One region of the Paenibacillus sp. FSL L8-0644 genome, then DNA from elsewhere that is predicted to be linked to it. Evidence: riboswitches for the same ligand, from Rfam matches in the RefSeq annotation. Region 1 holds a riboswitch; each other region holds the start of a gene.
The links. Region 1 has a riboswitch for cyclic di-AMP ahead of NSS94_RS00140 (3D domain-containing protein). Riboswitches for the same ligand answer to the same signal wherever they lie in the genome.

Region 1 (7,650 bases):
CCCAGCCTTCTTCCTTGACCGTGTCGTAAAATCCAAGATCTTTGGCCAGCTCGTACTTTAGCTCCTCCGACATGACACTCCGTCTTCTTCGGCTCATACATACGCCTCCTTCGGCAATGGAATAAGGAAGATCATTCCCGGCTTAGTATGTGCAGAGATGTCATGCTTCATCCTGCTCTGTATATACAAAACGGCCCCGTCATTTGAAATGACGAAGCCGTCGTTAAACCTGCAAAGCTGGTATAAATCACGAAATGAATTAAGGTGTTTCAAAATATTCGACTACACTTGTATGGGAGTCGGGATCATATACGCTGACTTCCACCGACTCGGTAAGGATGTCAGCATAGCTGTAGGAGACACGTTTAAACGTCTGTTGCTCCTGATCCAGCTTGACGATAAAAACAGAAGGGTACGTTTCTTCCAAGACACCAGTTCGTTCGACGGTCTTACGGCGTCCGCCGTTAGCCCGCAGCAAAATTTTTTGCCCTACATGTGCGTCGAGACTGCGTTTGATTTCCAACAGCGTATTTTTAGCCATTGCCTAACGACCACCTCTTTCCTTGTCCATTATAACGAATTTTAGATGGATTGTCAAATCGAGCTAAATATTATAACAACACGAAAAATGAGTTGTCAATTTAATTTTTTGCGAACAGGAATAATTTATATAAAAAATGACAAAAAGCCTCTGAAAGCAGAGGCTTTTTGTTCAAGTCAATCCTATTGGCACATTTGAATCCTAGATTGCGGAAGGCGTTACTTTAAGCGTTGACAAATTTTCAAGCTTCGGCAGGCCGATGCGATAGCTTCCCCTGGTTTCAATTCCACCCACTCCGCGACTGCCGCTGATTGTCTGGTGAAACAGGTCCCCCATATTCACCGTATCTCGGATCGAAGTAAAGGCCGCCTTGGCAGCCACGTAAACGGGGTCCAGCGCGTGAATCAGGATACGCCCTGGTGAGCTGGCGAAGTTCGCTCCCGCACGCAGCAGCGCCTCAAAATGGGACTGGCACGCCCCCGCTACAATGGTCAGCGAATCCAGATGACGTTCATATTGTCTTGCTACCTGAATTGCCGCCACAAAATTTTGCGAATTTTTATAACTTTTCAAGCTGTACAAATCGTAAGGCTGTGGCTGCTTTAGCACGCCATCATGTCCGGTAATCACTACAATATCCGGACGGATACGGGGAAGCAGCCGGTACAACGTATCCGCCATTGCCGATTCATGAACGTGATGTCCCTCTGCAGGAACACGGAGCTGTTCATATAAACTGAGACATTTTTTCAAATAGCCGGGATCTCCATCCAGATGAAGAACCTTTCCCGGCATTTCAAAATACGTTGACTCGACTGGATCACTCCAGTCCCCAACCAGAGCTGCCTGACTACGAGCAGCTTGCTGCTGGCGTGCCCGTTGCAACAGATTAAGAGACTCACCAGCCTTAATGTGAGCCTGCTGAGTCTTACCGCTAATCTGGTCTGCAGGCACTCTGACCAGATCGTTCACCGGGGAATCGGCCAGCAACCGAAATTCTATTCCCTTAATGATCGCTTTATCCCGCTGGATGTCCTCAACGCGAAACGTGACATCTCCGCCGTACGATTTCCGAACGACCAAGTCTCCTAAACTCATCACACTGTATCACCCCTCGTATATCGTATGGGTGAATGCACAGTTTGGTTCCAGCTTAGGATATACCTGCTTCCACCAGAACAGCACTGAGACGCGCAAATTCCTCAATACTTAGCGTTTCTCCTCGACGGGAGGGTTCAATACCAGCTTGTTGCAACAACGGCTCCAACGTGTCCTTGTTCTCTTTGGTGAAAAATCGGCTTTTTAAGTTATTGGAAATCGTTTTACGACGCTGGGCAAAAGCAGCATGAACCACTTCAAAGAAGTGCTTCTCATCCACCACTTCCACCGGAGGGGCTTCCCGTACACGCAACCGAATGACTGCAGACTCCACATTTGGCTGGGGAATAAATACTGTATTCGGTACAATACAGACTAATTCAGGTTCGCTGTAATATTGTACTGCAATGCTCAGACTACCGTAATCCTTCGTTCCAGGAGACGCAGCCATACGCTCAGCCACTTCTTTTTGGATCATAACGACGATATTCTCCAAAGGGAGCTTGTCCTCCAGTAGCCTCATCAGAATCGGTGTAGTAACGTAATACGGCAGATTAGCCACGACACTTACTTTACTCACGTCTGCAAAATCAGCTGCAAACACCTCGCGTAAATCCAGCTTCAGCACGTCTCCATGACGTACCTTCACATGCTCATAAGGGGCCAACACTTCTTCGAGAATTGGCAATAGCCGCTGGTCAATCTCGACAGCGGTAACTACCTTGGCCGATTGCGCCAGCTTCTCGGTCAAAGCGCCAATCCCAGGACCAATCTCAAGTGCGCCCTTCGTCTCATCCAATCCGGCAGCATTCACAATCTTATTGAGAATATTTTGATCAATCAGGAAATTTTGTCCCAAACTCTTTTTGAACGAAAAACCGTGCCGTTGAATAATTTCCTTCGTACGCCGCGGTGTTGCTATATCTTGAATCCCTGTCATACGAATATCACAATCCTTCACTTTCAATTTGTGCCAGCGCTCCGGCAAATTCCTCGCGGCTGATCTGAAATACAGAGAGCCGTTTATGTAGCTGCTTTCCGTTACAATAACCAATACCCAGCACATTCCCTAAGGCCATACGGCGTGCAGCAGCATTGGGGTGGGTGATAAGTCCAGCATCAATCAGGTCCGCCCACTCAATCAGCGGATCGGCGCCTTCTACTGTCGTATGAACCCGTGCGAGAGCGTGTCTGATTGCTTCCGGTGAGGCATTCTCCACACCAATATCTCCTTTGCGCGTCGCTTCTGCCTCGGGTATAAAGGCCTGCTTGCAGCCGGGTACCTTGGAAGCGATAATCTTACGGATGCGCTCCCCTGCATGATCGGGATCGGTTAAAATGATGACCCCCCGCCGCTCCTGCGCCAATGCAATTTTACGCAGCGTCATTTTATTAATGGCTGAGCCGCCAGTTTCTATCGTATCCGCTTCAACAGCGCGGCGAATGGCCACCGTATCATCCCGGCCCTCTACCACGATCACTTCCTTGATCATTTGCATTTCCCTCCACTGCTACACAGCAAGCTATATTTATCTTTCCCTGCTTTTGAAAACAAAATAAGAAGAGGATATCCTCTTCTTAGCATGGCATAACTATGTTGTTAATACTATCGCATTGCCCTCAACATACACAACCTGTTTTAGTTGATTTCAGGCTTTACCGGTCCGATAACATATACGGTTTTACCGTGCTTACGACCAAATTGGTTGGCTCGGCTCAAACTCTCATAATACACATCGATTTTGTGGCCTTTAATCGCGCCACCGGTATCCTCCGCACGGCGGAAGCCCACCCCTTCGATATACACCCACCAGCCGATTGGAATTATACTCGGATCGACAGCGATGGTACGACCTTCCGTCACGCGCGTGCCGGATGCAGTACGTGTACCGATACCTGGCTCCTGTGAGGAATACGCCGTCATGGAGACATTTTGTAAAACTTTGCTATATTTAAAATTGACGCCTGCTTTACGGACAGCACTGCCCGAACTAACCGTTGTTGTCTTAACCGCATCATTGGGACCGACGGAAGCAGCAAGAACGACCGGCTTTTTCTTCGTTCCTACCGCAATAACCTTATCCACACGGTTCTGTGCAACTTCCTTGTTAACCAGCTGTTTGGATACCAACTTTCCATCATGATATACCTTTTGAACGTGCTGGACTACCACACCCGATTTGCCGCTTTGAATGACCCGATTATCGCCTTTATAAAGACTTGGATCGGCCGTTTTGATGACCTGATAAGGCACCTGTTTTTTCTGTTCGACCTGCTGTTTCTTCACACGGACGATTTTTATGTCCATGTTAGACGAAACAGAGGCATCCAACGCAGGATAAACTTTATCCGTTGACGATAATTTATAGCCCGAGGTACGAATGGCACCTTCTACTGTATTTTCTGTTGTGTACAGCTTTTTCGTCTCATTGCCTGAAGATACTTTAACTTGATTGGCACGTTTAATGACTACGCGGTCCCCATCCTGTACTGCTCCATTTAGCGGCATAGAAATTGTATCATGCGGCTGAAGTGAAATGGAATGCTCGCTCAGCAAATCTTGAAGCTTGGATTCCCGGGTTTCTACCGCAGATGCCTTGCCATCAATGACAAAAAAGACTTGTTTTTTAGATTGCGTGTACATCAGAATTGAAATCATAATCGTTAGCGCGATTAGAAAAATAGCAACCAAAGCAGCCTGGCGCACATTCTCTTGCTTCCAACGCAATACGTAAGACATGCTGGATGAGCGTGACTCATGGGTCTCCTCTTTTTGGAAAATGCCCATTTCCTCCGTCCTCCTTACATAGCCCGCCGTCTGGAGTAAGACATAGTTGAGATTTGACGTGACTATAACAGATTTTCTACAAGACAAGCCCAAACTGCGACTGTCCTGCACCATGTACCCGTCTTCGCGGCATGCTGTCCTCCCCTGTTTAACCACAGTATGATGACAGATTTTCTTTTATTCACAACAAAAAAAGCCAAAGAAAGAGACTAGAGAGCTCTTTCGTGGCTTCCGGCATGTGTGAATATGCGGGAAAACTCATGCACGAGATGGCTTCTCTCTTGTTACGCTTACGGGGTTAGCTGTCGGGTTCGGACGTAGAGAGTCGCCCTAGCTTGGGTCAACCGCTCATGGCGGTCGCCTTCACATTCACCCCGAAGACCCAGAAAGAAATCGAAATACGGCTCCTCCACCTGTTCAATCCCATCCGGGAAAAGAAATTAGGTCGAGCCGGCTGGCGGAAGGGACGTTCCCTTCTTGCACATACGCCGGACGTACTGTAAGCCATATCGGTTCCCCCGTTCCCTGTAAAAGGGACTCAGCGAGACTGGTTCATGAAATGACTTGTTGATGTTTACATTCAAACAACAATTCACTGAAAAGATGATATCCTGTTTCTATGCATGTTGTAAAGCAGGTTTCAAGTACATTTTTCAAAATATTCGGTTAAAATATTGTAATATTCTCGAGTTTCCTGCAACAAATTCATGATTAGCTTCGTCTATCTCTTTATTTTGATCGATTTCTTCGCTTTTTTATTGAATGTCAAATCGTTCCAAGGCATTTTGGGTCGTTATTGACACTAATTCCTCCACTGTAATCCCCTTAATTTGGGCTGCAGCCTCTGCTACCAGTCTCACATGCGCAGACTCATTTCGCTTCCCGCGAAACGGATGCGGCGTCAGGTAGGGCGCGTCCGTTTCAATGAGCAGACGGTCCAGTGGCACCTGTGCCAGCACCTCTTTTGGCTGCTTGGCATTTTTAAACGTAATAGGACCACCGAAGGAAAGGTGAAATCCCATATCCAGCACCATTTGGGCTGTCTCCCAGCTCCCAGAAAAGGAGTGCATGACTCCGCCAATCTCACTCGCTTTTTCCTCACGCAAAATCTTAACAATATCTTCATGGGCATCCCGGTTATGAATAACAATGGGCATTTTGAGCTCACGAGCCAGACCAATTTGATTTCGAAACACCCGATGCTGAACATCCTTCGGTGATGTATCCCAATAATAATCCAGACCGATCTCTCCGATGGCTACGACCTTCTTATGACTGCATAACGATGCAATCCATTCTAAATCTCCCTCTTGCATTGTAATCGCATCCTGCGGGTGCCATCCAACTGCCGCATAAATAAAATCATACGTCTCGGCCAATTTCATGGTGGATGGAATGGTCTCACGATTAAATCCGATATTGATCATCCGCGTTACTCCTGATTCGACAGCACGTGCTATAACTTCTTCACGATCTTCGTCAAATTGTGGCGCATCCAAGTGAGTATGAGTGTCGAACAAATCCAAGGTTTACATCTCCTTTTTTTACTTACATTTCTATATAGTTGTCTATTCTTTGACAAAATAATTCCTTATTTCGGCAGGAAGCCTGTCTTTTACCGCGTTCAATTTATTCTGGGGAAAATACATATGATATTTCCCTCGGTGAATACCACTTATGGAGCGCACAATTTCCGAAACTTCGGATATTTCACTCACCTCGCCCTGACGTCCAAGCAGTAAAATCTGGTTGTCCGTCGAGCCACCCTGCCGAAACACATCATAAGGAAGATCCGTCGGAAAATCAATTTCAAAATCATATTCAGGGTGCAAACCAGCCTCTTCCAAAGCTTTCCGAATACTGTCAATGGTATCTGTATCCATATTTTCAATCTCTACATATTTATACAATCTACGGTCCATAAAGCGGCTGCTCAAATCACTTAAAATTTCGTCCTTTTCTCGTTTCCACTGGCTAAATACGGTCTGAATTAATGACTCATCGAGCATCAGATATTGCTCTACTGTAAGCTCTCCTTTCAACAGATCCGGCAGCGGGTCCAGCAGAAAACCAAACTCATATCCGTTTTTAAACAATTCCTTTGCTCGCTTGAAAATTTTACGTAAAAGGATCTCCGAGCTGCGTGTTACAGGATGAAAATAAATTTGCCAATACATCTGATAGCGTGACATTAAATAATCCTCTACTGCATGCATGCCTGATTCCTTCACAACAATTCTCCCATTATGAGGACGCAACAGTCGTAAAATACGATCCAAATCAATCGTGCCGTAGTTGACACCTGTCGAATGAGCATCCCGCAACAAATAATCCATACGATCGGCATCTAGCGGACTGGTCACCAAGTTAACAACAATCGGCTTATCATACGTTTTGGCTATAACTGCAGCCACCTTTTGTGGAAGCTTCTCGTCGACTTGCCGTAGCACGGCGTTGATCTTCGTGTCTCCCAGTACAATGCGGCATGTCCAATCCTCATGGTTCATATGAAAGGCTTCCTCAATTGAATGTGAAAATGGGCCATGCCCCACATCATGCAATAGAGCTGCACACAGAGCAACCAGCCTTTCCTCTTTCGGCCAATCTGGGAAATCTCCACGTTCAAATTGAGAAATAATACTTCTCGTAATCTCATATACGCCCAATGAATGTGAAAAACGGCTATGCTCCGCTCCATGAAACGTAAGATACGATGTGCCTAACTGCCGTATGCGGCGTAAACGTTGGAACTCCGGCGTGTTGATCAACCGCCATATCACAGTATCCTGAACATGAATGTAATTATGTACCGGGTCTTTAAATACTTTTTCTTCACTGAGTGGCTGGTGCAAGATATCAGCTCCTTTAATATTCGGAATAATGGATTAAAATACAATAAAATCCTAAAGCATTTCCCTCATTCGACATTCTTTGTCGTAATATGTCGAATTATAGTTTTTCGACATTTCCAAATCGACAAATTGAATAAATCATCAATAAGATAAGGCAATGCACATGAGTAAAGCTCTTTAATCTAAATACTTTTGCATAATCAGACTGTTACTACATTTTTTAGGTTGACTGTTTTGGGAATCGTTGGTATAGTAAATATCAGAAAAGAGAAAATTTTGTCGAATCATGACACTTATATTATTTTAAACGGCGAGAGGAGCCTGATTTATTATGATGAAATCCACTGGTATTGTAAGAAAAGTCGACGAGC
Region 2 (7,650 bases), 2.9 Mb from region 1:
ATGGTGCCCACAGGCGTGTCCTAAACCTTTCAGAGCGTCATATTCTGCCAGAAAAGCGACAACCGGCCCGGATTTTTCAGCTTTGTAAGTTGCAATAAAGGCTGTTTCTATGCCCAATACGGGTGCCTGGACCTCAAAACCGTGAAAAATGAGTTCTTCTTTTAAACGGGCAGCGGCCAGAAATTCCTCGTTTCCAAGTTCAGGATTTGCCCCAATATATAACGAAATGTCCTTAAAGCGTGGGGCATGCTGCTCAATTGTCTTTTGAATGGTCTGTTTAAAATTCATGCTGAAAACTCCTTTATATAAGCTGTAATGTAGGTACTGTGCTAGGTATGCTGAAATTGTACTATAACATTCATTGCATAATCATGCATATTCATTTATAATGACACAATCTTATTTATTATAAAGAATTTAAGGAGAGAAAAAAAGATTGAAAAAGGCATATCGTTTTACCGCCCTGGTTTTGACGGCGGTTATCTTGCTGTTGACGGGTCTTCCCATGCTCAATGCATACGGAACGGAAGCAAAGCCACAGAAAAAACTTGTAGTGGGCATGAGTGCCGACTTTCCGCCGTATGAGTTTCATAAAGTTATTAACGGTAAGGATACTATTGTTGGCTTCGATGTGGAAATCGCGAAGGAAATCGCCAAAGATTTGGGTGCGGAGATGGTCCCTGAGGACATGAGTTTTGACTCTTTGCTACCTGCTCTGCAAAGTGGTCGCGTAGACTTGGTACTGTCCGGTATGACACCGACGGATGAGCGTAGAAAAAGCATTGATTTTTCAGATGTATATTATCGCTCCAAGCAAGTCATTATGGTACGCCCAGAGGATAAAGACAAATATCCTACGATGGCTGCTTTGAAAGGCGAGAAGATTGGCGCGCAAAAGGGGAGTATTCAGGAAGAAATTGCTCAAAAAGTACCCAATGCCTCTGTAACCTCACTGGACAAAATATCCGATCTGGTACTCCAGCTGCGGACCCAGCGTATCAACGCTGTTGTGATCGAAGATACGGTTGCTAAAGGGTACACGTTAGATGGGACCGTAACACTTGCCAAAGCGATACCTGAGGATGCCGGAGCAGAAACTGCTGTAGGTATACGTAAGGGGAACGCAGAATTGCTTGCCTCTGTAAATAAAACGTTGGCTCGCCTGAAAGCGGACGGGTCGATTGAAAAGTTTTCTACAGAAGCGAGTGCACTCTCGGCAGATCGACAGGTTTCTTCTAATAACATCGTAGATATTTTTTGGAAATACCGCAGTCTTTACGCTACGGGTATTGGTTACACTCTGTTGCTGTCTGCACTCGGAGTACTGTTTGGATTTATCATTGGTCTGATCGTATCCTTGTTGCGGATGAGTGGTATACGCATCATTGAGTGGTTAGGTACCACATATGTGGAGATCCTGCGTGGCACACCTATGCTGGTGCAGCTCATGATCATTCACTACGGGATTGCTTTGACGCTGGGTGTCAATTTTACTCCACTCCAGTCCGGTATAATCACATTGTCTCTGAATAGCTCGGCATATCTGGCTGAAATTTTCCGTGCAGGTATCCAGGCAGTAGACCGTGGACAGATGGAGGCTGCACGCTCATTGGGTATGGGACGAGGCAAAGCTATGCGTCACGTCATTTTGCCGCAAGCGTTTAAATCTATTTTGCCTGCTATCGGTAATGAGTTTATTACAATTATTAAAGAATCCTCCATTATTTCGACTATTGGTATGGTGGATATTATGTATCAAGCCCAGGTCATTAAGAATATTACCTATGAAGGATTAAGTCCGTTCATAATCACAGCCGCTATTTATTTTGTAATGACATTCAGCTTGTCTAAGCTGCTTGGTTTATGGGAAAGGAAGTTGAGAGCCAGTGATCACCGTTAAACAATTGCGTAAATCGTTCGGCAAGAATGAGATTTTAAAAGGCATTGATATAGATATCGCCAAAGGAGAAGTTGTCGTTATCATCGGTCCCAGCGGTTCGGGGAAGAGTACGTTTTTGCGTTGTATGAATCTGTTAGAACAGCCGACGGATGGGGAGATTTTATTTGAGGGCGAGCCGATTACAGCTCGTGGTCATAATATTAATGTAACCCGGGAAAAAATGGGGATGGTGTTCCAGCATTTTAATCTGTTCCCACACAAAACAGTGTTGCAGAACCTGACGCTTGCACCGACGCAGGTTAGAAAACAGTCAGGTAAGGAAGCGGAAAAAATTGCATTAGAACTCCTGCGTACCGTGGGGCTCGAGGATAAGAAGAATACCTATCCGAACCAGCTATCCGGTGGTCAGAAGCAACGTATTGCGATTGCGCGTGCTTTGGCCATGCAGCCGCACGTAATGCTGTTCGATGAGCCGACTTCTGCATTGGACCCTGAAATGGTTGGAGAGGTTCTGGATGTAATGAAGAAGCTCGCCGAAGGCGGTATGACAATGGTAATTGTAACGCATGAAATGGGCTTTGCCCGCGAGGTAGGCGATCGAATTATCTTTATGGATAACGGTCAAATTGTGGAGCAGGGTGCACCAGACCAGGTATTTGGCACTCCAAGCCATGATCGCACTCGTGATTTTCTTGCCAAAGTATTGTAAGAAAGTGCTGGTCTAATCATAAAAAAGCTCTCCGTTGACGGAGGGCTTTTCTTATTTTGTCACCATTTCCCCATACTTTCGTAACAAATATCGATTTCTTAATGACAAAATTGTAACGAGTGTAGTATGATGTTCAGGGTTCCCAACATTTTCATGCGGATAAGGTTACAAAATTGTGATATTATGCAGTAAGCCAAAACTTACCGGGACAGCATGCGGTTAGACAAGCGCTGAAATGCTGGCCCAAACTATGGGAAGTGCGGGGGACGTAACAACGGCAGCCATTCCGATACGTCATAAGACGATGAGGAATATGCCTAGGGGTGAATTGCACAAGCATAGGGCTTCTCCTGAGTCCGAATCCGACAGCTAACTTCGCAGGCATAAAAGAGGAGGTACATATCTTTGAAACATTTAAAACATATTGGTAAAACGATGAAAATTGCGGTGCTTGCCGCAGCTATTGCAGGGTTGGCACAGACAGCTGGAATAGCGGATGCTGCCTCGCTTCACACTGCCAAAGAGGGCGATACCTTCTTTTTGCTTGCTCAACGTTATGGAGTATCGGTAGACGAGCTAACAAAGGCTAACCCAAACATTGCCTCCACCAATATATATGCAGGTCTGCAAATTAAGGTGCCTGACGAAAAAAGTGTAAAGGCAGCTTCGGAATCGAAGCCGCAGCTTCTTACGGAGAAAGCAGCAGCGAATGAGGCGCCAACGATTGAAGCTTGGGGTAAAACATTCAACTATAGCAAAATAGTTGACGTTAAGGCTTCAGCGTATTCTGCCGCAGCCGATGAGAATGGTAAATGGGGCGCAGTGGACTACTACGGCAATCCGCTTAAACTAGGTACAATTGCGGTAGATCCTAACGTCATTCCGATGGGCACGAAAGTACTGGTTACAGGCTACTCCCATCCAGGTTTGCCGGATCATTCTTTTGTAGCTGTCGCTCGCGATCAGGGCAGCGCCATTACAGGAAAGCGGATTGATATCTTTATTCCAGGCAACAAATCATTTGTGAACGACTTTGGATTTCAAAATGTGAAACTGTACGTTATTGATAAATAGCATTGTACGTATATACAGTTTAATTAAACATAATATATATTATGTAAACCTAACGCCTATATCCGTATATATCTAGCTCGGACTCTTATCAGGTCCTATCCGTAAAAAGGCTGTCTTGACGAGCAGAATACTTCTGCTGGTAAGACAGCCTTTTTACGTTGCTTTAGCTTGTACCTCAATCATAAACATACTGTTATTTTCGTTCCGATGTGTGGAGTAGCCGGGGGACTGTCACAAATTTGTAGCCCTTAGCTTTTAGAGAGTGAATTAGACCCGGCAAAGCTTGGACAGTGCCTTGCAAGTTGGAACTTTGACCTCCACCAGCGTGCATTAAAATAATAGAGCCAGGCCCTGTAGCTGGAATCACATTTCGCTGAATTTGTGTTTTACTTAGTCCCTTCCAGTCGAGAGAGTCTACATTCCAGTTGACAATCATGTAGCCATGACGACGTGCCCACTTTATTTGAGGCTCTGTAATTTCACCGTAGGGTGGACGAATCAACTTGGGGCGAAAACCTGCGCTGGCTTGTAAAATACGTTCTGTTTTTGTAATCTGGTTGCGAAAGCGTTCTGGTGTAGCCTTCCTAAAATCCGGATGAGTATAGGAATGATTTCCTATAGCATGGCCTTCACGGATAATACGACGTATAATCCCCGGATGCTTTTCCGCACGGTGACCGACGATGAAAAAGGTGGCTTTGATGCCGTTGGCGTGTAATACGTCCAAAACCTGCGGCGTATACCTAGAATCGGGCACATCATCAAAGGTTAAGGCAATTTGGCGGGTGTGTGGGCCGCACATTTTAAAAATGTCCGCATGTTTTTTACGCAACATTGCTAATGTAGGAGTAGCTCGATCTGTACTCAGATGTACAGAAGAAGCAACAGCTGCTTCCTTGGGATGGGGCGTTCCGATCTTGGGAGGCGCATCCGCGTGAACGGGTAAACTTGAAAATGCTAGTAACAGTGCCAAGCATGGCAACACTCCCCTGTACGGCATATGTATCCCCCCTTTTCGTGCAGTGGTACCTAGTGGTGCTCTCGACTATTATGTACCTGTCCTATTAAAAATATGCTGGTTACCAAGTTAGGCTCATAAACGTCTGGAAAGAAGTTCGCGATGAAATGATTATCAATGAAGATGATGGAGCTAAACGTACATATTCTCTTAAACATGACCGAAAACAAGAGCATTTTCGCAAGTTTTAGCCTTACAACGGATTCGGTATCCCGTGACAGCTGGTGTATAATGGGGTTGCAATTCATAATTATACAGACATGGAATTGAAGGAAGGAAGGATAAAAGTGACCGACTTGTTTACTCCTTATCAATTAAAGGGGCTTTCTTTAAAAAATCGGATTGTTATGCCCCCGATGTGCCAATTCAGTGTGGAGGCCGAGGATGGAAATCCGACGGATTGGCATCATGTCCATTATGTGAGCCGAGCAGTAGGAGGTGCTGGTCTTATTATTGTGGAAATGACAGCGGTTCATCCTGATGGACGTATTACGGATCGTGATTTAGGTATTTGGAGTGACGAACATATTCCTGCATATCGTAAGATTGTAGAGGAAGTTCACAAGTATGGTGCCAAAATTGGCATTCAACTAGGCCACGCTGGACGCAAGGCCGAAGATGCTGAGCAACCTGTGGGTCCTTCTTCGATTCCTTTTAGCGAACGCCTTAAAAAGCCGCATGCCTTAAAGACAGCAGAAGTCAGGGAACTGGTTCAGGCATACAAAGAAGGCGCGCGCCGCGCGGTGGAAGCCGGTTTTGATACGGTTGAGATACATGGCGCTCACGGCTATCTGATCCATCAATTTCATTCGCCTTTAACAAATACGAGAGAAGATGAATATGGCCAGGATCTGTCACTGTTCGGTGTTGAGGTCATACATGCTGTTAAAGAGGTTCTTCCTGCTGATATGCCTGTGCTTATGCGGATATCTGCCAAAGAATACGTCGAGGATGGATATAATGTGGAATACATAACAGGTGTAGGGGAACGATATCGTGATGCAGGTGTGGACATTTTCCATATCTCTTCTGGTGGCGAGGGTCCAATTGGTTCTGGCGGAGGGCCGTCTGCGCGTGCTGGCTATCAGGTGGATTTAGCTCATACCGTCCGTGAAAAGCTGAATGTACCTGTAATTGCTGTTGGATTACTGGATGATTATGAGGACGCCCGTCGGGTTGTTCAGCAAAAAGAAGCTGATCTGGTAGCAATAGGCCGCGCCATGCTGCGTGATCCCTATTGGGCGTTGCATGCATCGCGGGAGCTAAAAGTACAGGCCGACATCCCAGAGCCTTACTTGCGCGGCTTTTAGATAATTTTTGAAACCCTCTTTGCAAAGCTTGCGTAAACATGTGTACAGAGCTTAAAATTTAAGCATTCAACTCTAGGAGGAACTTCACATGTCTATTTTCAAACGATTAAGAGATCTTACGATGTCCAACATTAACGCCATTATTGACAAGGCAGAAGATCCAGTTAAAATGACGGACCAATACATTCGTGATATGCAAGAGGACCTGGAAGATGCAGAGAAAGCGGTAGCCGCTCAAATTGCTATTGAAAAGAGATTCAAACAGCAATACGAAGAACAGGCTGCTTTGGTAAAGAAACGCGAAGAACAGGCACATACCGCTGCAAAAGCACAAAATGTAGATCTGGCCCGTCGCGCGCTGGAAGAAAAGAAATCTGCTGAACAAAAAATGAACGAGTTCAAAGCTGGTTACGAACAGAACAAAGCTGCGGCCGATAACCTGCGTGGCAAGCTGGATGAAATGCGCAGACAGCTGACAGAAATGAAAAACAAGCGCGAGACACTGGTTGCCCGTTATAACGCAGCTAAAGCGCAAACTGAAATTAACAAAGCTATGAACGGTTTTAGCTCTGATACGGCAACTGCCGGATTGAAGCGTATGGAGGAAAAAATGCTGCAAGCAGAAGCACGTGCCGAAGCGAGCAACGAAATGTCTTCTAAGGAAAAATCGTTGGATGAGGAGTTCAAAGAGCTGGATAAGAAAAGCGCCGTGGACGATGAGCTTGCCGCTTTGTTGAAGCAATACGAAAATAAATAAGAACATTTAAGCAGTGCCGCCAAGTTTGATTGCTCAGGAAGCGAAGGAGAAACGTTTTCTCCTTCGCTTTTCCCTGCCCGCAGGCGTAAAACATTATATGAAGGTCAAGAAGATGTGGAGGATGGTATGAAATGCATTTTTTAGAAACGATGAAAGCAATGCTTGTATGGACTGGTGCGGGAGCTATTTTGATCTTCGCATTAATGTATGTCGACTCTTTATTCACGAAGTATAAGGATTTTGCCGAAGTGAAAGCTGGAAATATGGCCGTAACGGTACGAATGATTATGAAGCTGGTTGCACAAGGCTATATTTTGTCAGGCTCTATCGCTACAGCTAATAATTTGCTCGAAGCGCTTGTGTATTCTGTGATCGCTTTTGTCATCCTGCTTGTTTTGGAAGTTATTGTACGTCTGCTGTTGCGGTACTGGGCCCAGTTTGATCTGGATAAAGGTACACAGGAAGGTAAAATTGGTTTCGGCCTGTTTTCAGGAGCGCTGCATCTGGTTGGCGCCTTGATCATTACAGCATGCTTCTAGGCTAAGAAAGGCAGGAATATAACCATGGGTGTTTGGAAACGAATTTCAAATCTATTTGCTAAGCCGGAGCCGCCAAAAGCAGAGAAAAGCATGCTTCACTTAAATCCAGGTGATATCTGTGAAGTTTCGCTTGTCACCTATGAAGTGGTAGGTCGTGTACATAATCGTGCCCGGAATGCCGTTGTTTTGACACTTCAGGATGGTAATCAAATCAGTTATCTTCATATAGAGGAACGGGAAACATTGCAATTCGGACTATATCAGGCCATCGACGGCAGACTTGACAACCCTGAGGAAGTGCCGACCATTTTAGAGCTGGATGATACAACGTATCATTTGGAGG
Region 3 (7,650 bases), 4.3 Mb from region 1:
AAACCGAGCTGAAGCTGCTCACCGGTAAAACCCATGAAATCGTCGCCTTTGTACGTGACAAAAAAGCAGACGCCGGTATTGTCGGATCTGCCATTCATGAAGTCGGACTGCGTTGCATTCCGCTATTTGATGATCATTTGGAGCTCGTTGTTTCCATTGGACATGAATTAACCGTCAAGACAGGAACGGCCTCGATGAAAGATCTGCAAGGACTGCCGATGATTATTTTCTCCAAAGGAACCTGGTATCGCAGTCTGACGGATGACTTGTTCCAGCGCAGCGGCATCATGCCGGATATCCGCATGGAAATCGACTCCTTCGAGGCAATTGTACGCCTGCTTCCAACCTGTAAGGCTTCTGCCTTGCTACCCAAATCCTATTTGCGCAGCGAACTATTACGGGATAATGGACTCACTGCACTGTACTTGCCCGATTTGAAGGAGACACGCCGAACGACCTCCCTCATTTACTCGGAGACGACCGATCTCGGTCCGACAGCACGACGCTGGATTAGCGAGACACGTGCGTCGTTTGCAGGCTACCGTATGGTGTAAAGGGTTTAGCCCTCTTCATTAACATTAACAACCTCATCCTCAAAGCGGCCGATATTATCATTCGAGCCGATGATGACCATAATATCGTCGGCTTTTAATCGATCCATAGCCGTCGGTGCGATCAGGATACCATTCGCCGTATGAAGCGCCACGACGCTACAACCAAAGCGGGTACGGGCATTTAGCTCTGCTAGCGTTTTGCCATTCAGACATGCAGGTACATTGAGTTCCACAATACTATATTCCTTAGACAACTCCAAATAATCGAGCAAATTAGGCGTGACTAGCTGGTGAGCCACCCGGATACCCATATCCCGTTCTGGATAAATAATCCGGTCCACACCGAGCTTTTCTAACGCACGCCCGTGCAGCACAGATATGGCTTTGGCTACGACTTTTTTCACACCCAGCTCCTTCAGCAAAATGGCGGTGAGGATGCTTACCTGAATGTCATCACCAATAGCAACAATGCCACAATCGAAATTACGGATGCCCAGTGATCGCAACGAGTCTTCATCGGTAGCGTCCGCCACGACAGTATGTGTCAACATCTCACTCATACTGTCCACAACATCCTCATTCCGGTCAATGCCTAGCACCTCGCACCCCATATCCACCAATTGCAAAGCCAGGCTTGAGCCAAACCGCCCCAAGCCAATAACTACAAACTGCTGCGTCTTCATATCTACTCGAAAACTCCCTTATCCTATAATCATTTTACCTTCCGGATGACGATATAATTCTTTACCCTTTTTCGGCCCCAGTGCATAAGCTAGCGTGAGTGGCCCCAGTCTACCTGCAAACATCGTCAGGGTAATCACCAGCTTGCCTATGACTGTCAAATCAGGTGTAAGCCCCATCGACAGCCCCACCGTACCAAACGCAGATACCGTCTCGAACAAGATCATCAGAAAATGATGATCTTCGGTTGCCGACAAAATCATCGTCACCCCGATCACGAACAGCAACCCCAGCAGTGTAATGGTCAAAGCCTTGTAAATTCGTCCCTGCGCAAGTCGGTACTTGAACAGTACAATATCTTCCCGCCCCCGCAGCATCGAAATCACCGCTCCAATGAGCAGGGCGAATGTTGTGGTCTTAATCCCGCCTCCAGTAGAGCCAGGAGAAGCCCCGATAAACATGAGTATGATGATAAAAAACTGCGTAGCCTGCCGCAAGCCTGCAATGTCCAAGGTATTGGCACCTGCGGTACGGGGAGTAACGGACTGGAATAAAGATCCCAATAGCTTACCACCCCAATCAAGCGAGCCGAGAGTCTTCGGATTCGTAAACTCAAATACAAAAATCACGAGCGTGCCGACTACAATCATAGCGCCCGTCATGCTGAGTACCACCTTGGTATGCAAGGACAGTCTCTTGCGCTTGCGATATTCTGCCAGGTCTGACATCACTACAAAACCAATGCCGCCTGAAATAATCAAAAACATGGCTGTAAAATTAACAATCGGATCATATACATAACCTGTCAAGCTGCGAAATTCACCGAATAAATCAAAACCAGCATTGTTAAACATGGAGATGGCATGCCAGATTCCAAAATAAATCGCCCTGCCTACGGGCATATCAAAGGACCAGCGAACCGAGAATATCGTAGCGCATACGCCTTCAATAACCAGTGAGTACAGTAATACCTTACGGATTAACCCGACAATTCCCTCTACAGAAGTCTGATTCATCGCTTCCTGCAAAATGAGACGCTCCCGCAGGGAAATCCGACGCTTGAACACCAGTGCAATCAAGGTAGCCATGGTCATAAAGCCTAGGCCGCCGATCTGAATGAGCGCCACGATAACAACTTGACCAAAGGTTGTAAAAAAGGTCCCCGTATCCTTTACGACAAGCCCTGTAACACAGGTCGCGGAAGCGGCAGTAAACAAAGCGTCTATAAACGCAAGTGGCTTTCCTGTTGTATTGGAGATCGGCAGCATTAACAATAAACTACCTATTAGAATGATAATGGCAAAGCCCGCAACGAATATCTGCGGTGGAGAAAGCCGGAGCCAGCTTGCATTGGGATTCATCTATTCATCACTTCTCTCCTAATCCTTAAAACTATAAAAACAGTGATTTAATACGGTGTAAGCTCGCTACGCGTTCCATTTGATCTTCCGATCGTCGTTGCCCCTGAATTTTTTGATTTTTCCAAACCTTAGTTAACTATAATTAGCATTCCCTGAATACAGGAAGAATGCATGTCAAGCACTACTCGGCCCCCTGTGCTATTGGCGGGCAGTAGCGAAGGGGGCAGAATTGTTCTGAAGAAGCGAAGCGTTTGCCTTTATCTCCGGATTTTAACCATTAAAGGGGGTATACAATCAAAAAATCCGGGGATAACAGCAATCGGAAGAATAATCTGCACCCGCAGCGGTCTATCTAACCAATCCAAACACTTTTATACGCACAAAAAAAGACACCGGAAAACCGAGTGCCTGACTTGGTTCCTGCTCATAGCCTACGAGGTTAGCTGACGGATTCGGGCAGCACAGTATGCCCTATTTACACTTTCGATCCACCAGTGATCGGCTGTAAAATTCACCCCAGTAACATGGTTCCCCCGTTTTCCCATAGAAATTCGGCTCAACTGTATATCATTACCTATGTATTTTATAGGCATTGCCTCAAGATTATAATCCTTCTATATCCAGATCACAAAACCGATTTCGTCGAAAAAACGTGAAATTGGCTTTATTTTGCGAATGGGCATCGTTTAATCGCAGCTTATCTTATTTTATTGGAACTTTAAAGTGCTTTCACTCTATTTTCATGAATATCGCTGGTCTGTTGGCGGGAACCTGTGCAGTATGATATCTTTAATGGATGTTCTTATTTACAGATTAAGGAGGAAACTCATGAATCCTATCGGGAAACCGGTCGTGCTCACGGCCAACTTCAAAAAATTAGGCTTGCTGGGCGGGATTGGCCTGATTTGCTTTTTTATCTTTCAATTGCTTATTCCCTCGCTTAGCAATCCAAGTCCAGAATCAGTAATGAATGCAAAGGTCATCAGCAAACAAGAAGCGGTTATACACGCATTGGACTTCGCCCGCTCCGAGCTGGGATATACTGAATCACAGCCAGAGAAGCCTCTGGTGACCTATCAGGCCGAAACAGATTTGTACGGTTATTTATCTAGAGAAAAACTGCTTCAACAGTACGACCGTACATGGAAGAAAAATTACCCTTACGAAACCTTTCGGGTCGATCTGCCTGAATCCTCAGCGAAGAGCAAGCTGCAAATTCATGTAGATTTATCCACTGGGAAGGTCGTTAGTTTTAAACGGATCACCTCCAGCACCAATTACACGCAGGCTGATATTTCTACGGATGAACAAGCACGTAACAGGCTTGTACGTGTGGCTGAGGACGGCATGACGCTTGAAGCCAAGGAGCAGGCGGCCGCTGTATGGGTGAAGCGCTTTGGCTTTAAGCCGGCGGATTTAAAGCTCGCGACCACTGAACAAGAAGGCGGATTAAAGTATACCGTAGACGATAAAAAAATTGGCGCCTCGGTACTTACACTGGCTTTTACTTTTGAAGACGGTGATGTTCGCTCCTTCACTCAAAGCTTTTCGGCCCCGTCATCCTATACCGATTATATCGAAAAGCAAACATTTTGGGCGAATTGGATGACCTATGCGGGTTATGCCCTATTTAGCTTTGTGCTCGGTGTACTTGCCATTGTGTATGCCTCACTCACCCGACGACATACTTCATTTGTACGCGGCATTGTACTGTCCGTCATATACTTTATTGCTAGTATAGCCGGGACAATGAACATGCTGCCTTTATTGCAAGCAGAAGCAGGCGGTAAGGGCATGCTTATATTTCTTATGGTGTTCCAGATTGGTGTTACCTTCTTCATGGCTGTAGCGCTCTACTTCTCCTTGGTCGGCGGTGACGGGCTTATGCGTCAGGTTGGACTGAATGCATGGCCACGTGCGAAAGAGCCGGGCTACGGGCTGTATGTGCTTCGCAGTATGTATGTCGGCTACTTGTGGGCCTTTATTTTACTCGGGGTACAATCCATTTTATTCTTTATACTGGAGCGCACATTTAATACATTCTCCACAACAGATGCCACGCAATCCCCTTACAATATGGCTTATCCATGGCTGCTGCCAATTATGGCCTGGATGGCAGGTATTGGAGAAGAGACTGTCTACCGTCTGTTTGGTATTCCGATGGTCAAAAAAATAGTGAAAAATACTTTTGTTGCTTGTCTGATCACCACGCTGATTTGGGCACTGGGACATACACTTTATCCGATCTATCCAGTGATTTCCAGACCTATTGAGCTGACTTTTCTTGGTTTGCTGTTCAGTTTTGTGTTCCTGCGTTACGGCTTTATTGCCGCCATGTTCAGCCACGTTATTTTTGACAGCATTCTAATGGGACTTAGTGTGATGAGTCTGGGAGATACTGTGAACGTGAGCGCGGGCCTATTCTGGATCTTACTTCCAGCCATTGTGGGTTACATCATTTATTGGTTTAGTCCTAAAAAGCCGAATCGAATGATGTTTGAACCTATACAAAAAGAGGAGTCGCATTCTACGACTCCTCCTCCCGAAGGGCAGCTATAATCTGACGCGCAAGCTTATCCCCAATAGAGAGAGGCCGGAAGTCTTCGACACTGGCCTCTCTTATTTTTTTGAGCGATCCAAAATGCTTAAGCAGTAACTTACGCCGTTTCTCGCCAATGCCTGGAATAGAGTCCAGCCGGGAAGTTACCATAGATTTGCCGCGTTGCTCGCGGTGGAACGTGATGGCGAAACGGTGAACCTCGTCCTGAATCCGTTGCAGCAGGTAAAATTCTTCGCTATTACGTGCAAGTGTCACGGCCTCAGAGGATTCTCCCACCAATAGTTGGGATGTTCTATGTTTGGCATCCTTCACCAAACCACATACAGGAATGAACAAACCCAGCTCATTTTGCAATACATCGGTCGCCGCCTTAATTTGTCCACGTCCACCATCGACAACGATCAAGTCGGGACGTTCCAAATTTTCCTTAAGCACACGTTCATATCGACGCCGGATAACCTCACGCATTGTTTCATAATCATCGGGTCCCTGCACAGAACGGATTTTATATTTTCGATACTCCTTCTTGGCAGGTTTGCCATCAATAAACACGATCATGGCTGAGACTGGATCGGAACCCTGGATGTTGGAGTTATCAAACGCCTCCACCCGGTGCAAGCTATCCAGCCCAATGGCACGTCCGAGATTGCTTGCAGCTTTGGATGTTCGTTCCTCATCCCGCTCGATCAGCTTAAACTTCTCATCCAAAGCTACACGTGCATTTTCCGTCGCCATGCCTGTCATTTGCTTTTTCAGTCCACGCTGCGGTACAAGTACCTTTACATCCAACCATTCAGCCAGAGCGAGAGCCGCCGTACTTGGGTCCTCCAGTCCACCGGATAGTTGAGTTTCTGTTTCCTTTATCTCGGCATCTTGGTCACCAGCTTGATCTTGATTCGTTGCCGCTGCATAAGTTGCCTGTTCTTCAGCCACCAGTAGTGAGTCAGCAGAACGCTCTGTCTCCGTTTGTATCGCTTTCTCATCTGTCTGTCCGGTAACATCGGCTGTAGGTGCACTGTAGAGTGCAGTTTCTGCCGCAACCGGTTGATCGACATTAGCCTGTTCCGCCTGCATCAGCTTAGGAGAATCCGGCAGCAATATTTCCTGCGGCACTGCTGGGTTGTCACTATAATATTGCGTCACATAGGACATAAAATCACTGTAAGCCTCACCGTAGAAAGGAAAAGTCGACATATGGCGCTCGATCATTTTACCTTTGCGGACATATAGGATCTGTACACACATCCAGCCCTTATCTACTGAAAAACCGAATACATCTCGATCTTTCGCATCCGATGTGGTGATTTTCTGCTTTTCCATCATCGCGTCGATGCTGATAATCTGATCTCGCAACTCCTTGGCCCGCTCAAAGTACAATTCCTCTGCGGCCTCCTGCATTTTACGCTGAAGATCCTTTTTAATTTCCTCATGTCCCCCGCTCAAAAAGGAACCAATTTCCTGACCAATCTGGTCATACGTTTCCTTCTCGACCTCTTTCACACAAGGCCCCAAACATTGATGCATGTGATAATACAGACACACTTCCTTGGGCATCACACCACACTTGCGTAACGGATACATACGGTCCAGCAACTTCTTCGTCTGATGTGCCGCGTAGGAATTGGGGTACGGTCCAAAATATTTTGCTTTATCTTTCAGAACGCGACGGGTCACCTCCAGCTTGGGGTGTGCCTCGTTCGTAATTTTCAAATACGGAAAGGTTTTATCATCCTTCAATAGCACGTTATAGCGTGGCTGGTACTTTTTAATGAGATTGCACTCCAAAATGAGTGCCTCCATATTACTGCCTGTAACGATATATTCAAAATCACGAATATCGGAAACCAGTCGCTGCGTCTTGCCGTTATGGCTACCTGTAAAATAGGAACGGACCCGGTTTTTCAACACTTTGGCCTTGCCGACATAAATAATGGTGCCTTCGCTATTCTTCATCAGGTAACAGCCTGATGCATCCGGCAGTAACGCTAATTTGTGCCGTATGTTCTCCAGCGCCTTCTCCTGATTCTGCAAGTCCTCCGCATAAGGTTTCATTTGCCCGGTTCCTCCTTCCATTCTTAATGACTACTCAACTAACTACTTATAATATATAGGAATAATACACAAAAACGCCCCCGGTATTTACAACCGGAGGCATTGACCTTTCATGGCCGCTCCACCAAGCCCCCGCGGGAGCATGGGTCACATGCAATGATTATTGGTGTTTAGTAAGCATGCTTTTCAGCGCTTCTTTGGAGTTCAGACCTACCACTTTATCAACAGGCTGTCCGTCTTTGAAAACGATCAGGGTCGGAATACTCATCACGCCGAAACGGGAAGCAGACTCTGGATTTTCATCCACGTTCACCTTCGCGATTTTGACGCTGTCGCCAACTTCTGTGGACAGATCCTCCAGAATAGGAGCGATCATTTTGCAAGGACCGCACCATGGCGCCCAAAAATCAACCAAAACGGTTCCTGTGCCTTCGACTTCTGC

Region 2: it holds a riboswitch for cyclic di-AMP, as region 1 does, so the genes downstream of both, NSS94_RS12985 (3D domain-containing protein) here and NSS94_RS00140 (3D domain-containing protein) in region 1, are expected to answer to the same signal.
Region 3: it holds a riboswitch for cyclic di-AMP, as region 1 does, so the genes downstream of both, NSS94_RS19740 (TrkH family potassium uptake protein) here and NSS94_RS00140 (3D domain-containing protein) in region 1, are expected to answer to the same signal.

Annotation. Positions count from the first base shown of each region.
Region 1 is NZ_JBBOYN010000001.1:27,257-34,906, reverse strand. It holds gene NSS94_RS00165 (small, acid-soluble spore protein, alpha/beta type) at 1-97, opposite strand, end outside; gene veg (biofilm formation stimulator Veg) at 260-541, opposite strand; gene yabG (sporulation peptidase YabG) at 743-1,639, opposite strand; gene rsmA (16S rRNA (adenine(1518)-N(6)/adenine(1519)-N(6))-dimethyltransferase RsmA) at 1,695-2,579, opposite strand; gene rnmV (ribonuclease M5) at 2,587-3,132, opposite strand; gene NSS94_RS00140 (3D domain-containing protein) at 3,279-4,427, opposite strand; cyclic di-AMP (ydaO/yuaA leader) riboswitch at 4,699-4,981, opposite strand; gene NSS94_RS00135 (TatD family hydrolase) at 5,183-5,953, opposite strand; gene NSS94_RS00130 (HD domain-containing protein) at 5,996-7,279, opposite strand; gene NSS94_RS00125 (AbrB/MazE/SpoVT family DNA-binding domain-containing protein) at 7,611-7,650, shown strand, end outside.
Region 2 is NZ_JBBOYN010000001.1:2,900,180-2,907,829, reverse strand. It holds gene NSS94_RS13000 (M20 family metallopeptidase) at 1-288, opposite strand, end outside; gene NSS94_RS12995 (ABC transporter substrate-binding protein/permease) at 437-1,900, shown strand; gene NSS94_RS12990 (amino acid ABC transporter ATP-binding protein) at 1,887-2,609, shown strand; cyclic di-AMP (ydaO/yuaA leader) riboswitch at 2,840-3,008, shown strand; gene NSS94_RS12985 (3D domain-containing protein) at 3,015-3,683, shown strand; gene NSS94_RS12980 (polysaccharide deacetylase family protein) at 3,877-4,683, opposite strand; gene NSS94_RS12975 (NADH:flavin oxidoreductase/NADH oxidase) at 4,989-6,011, shown strand; gene NSS94_RS12970 (PspA/IM30 family protein) at 6,100-6,768, shown strand; gene NSS94_RS12965 (DUF350 domain-containing protein) at 6,900-7,307, shown strand; gene NSS94_RS12960 (DUF4178 domain-containing protein) at 7,332-7,650, shown strand, end outside.
Region 3 is NZ_JBBOYN010000001.1:4,343,954-4,351,603, forward strand. It holds gene NSS94_RS19730 (LysR family transcriptional regulator) at 1-554, shown strand, start outside; gene NSS94_RS19735 (potassium channel family protein) at 560-1,237, opposite strand; gene NSS94_RS19740 (TrkH family potassium uptake protein) at 1,256-2,596, opposite strand; cyclic di-AMP (ydaO/yuaA leader) riboswitch at 3,010-3,163, opposite strand; gene NSS94_RS19745 (CPBP family intramembrane glutamic endopeptidase) at 3,425-5,155, shown strand; gene uvrC (excinuclease ABC subunit UvrC) at 5,124-7,208, opposite strand; gene trxA (thioredoxin) at 7,369-7,650, opposite strand, start outside.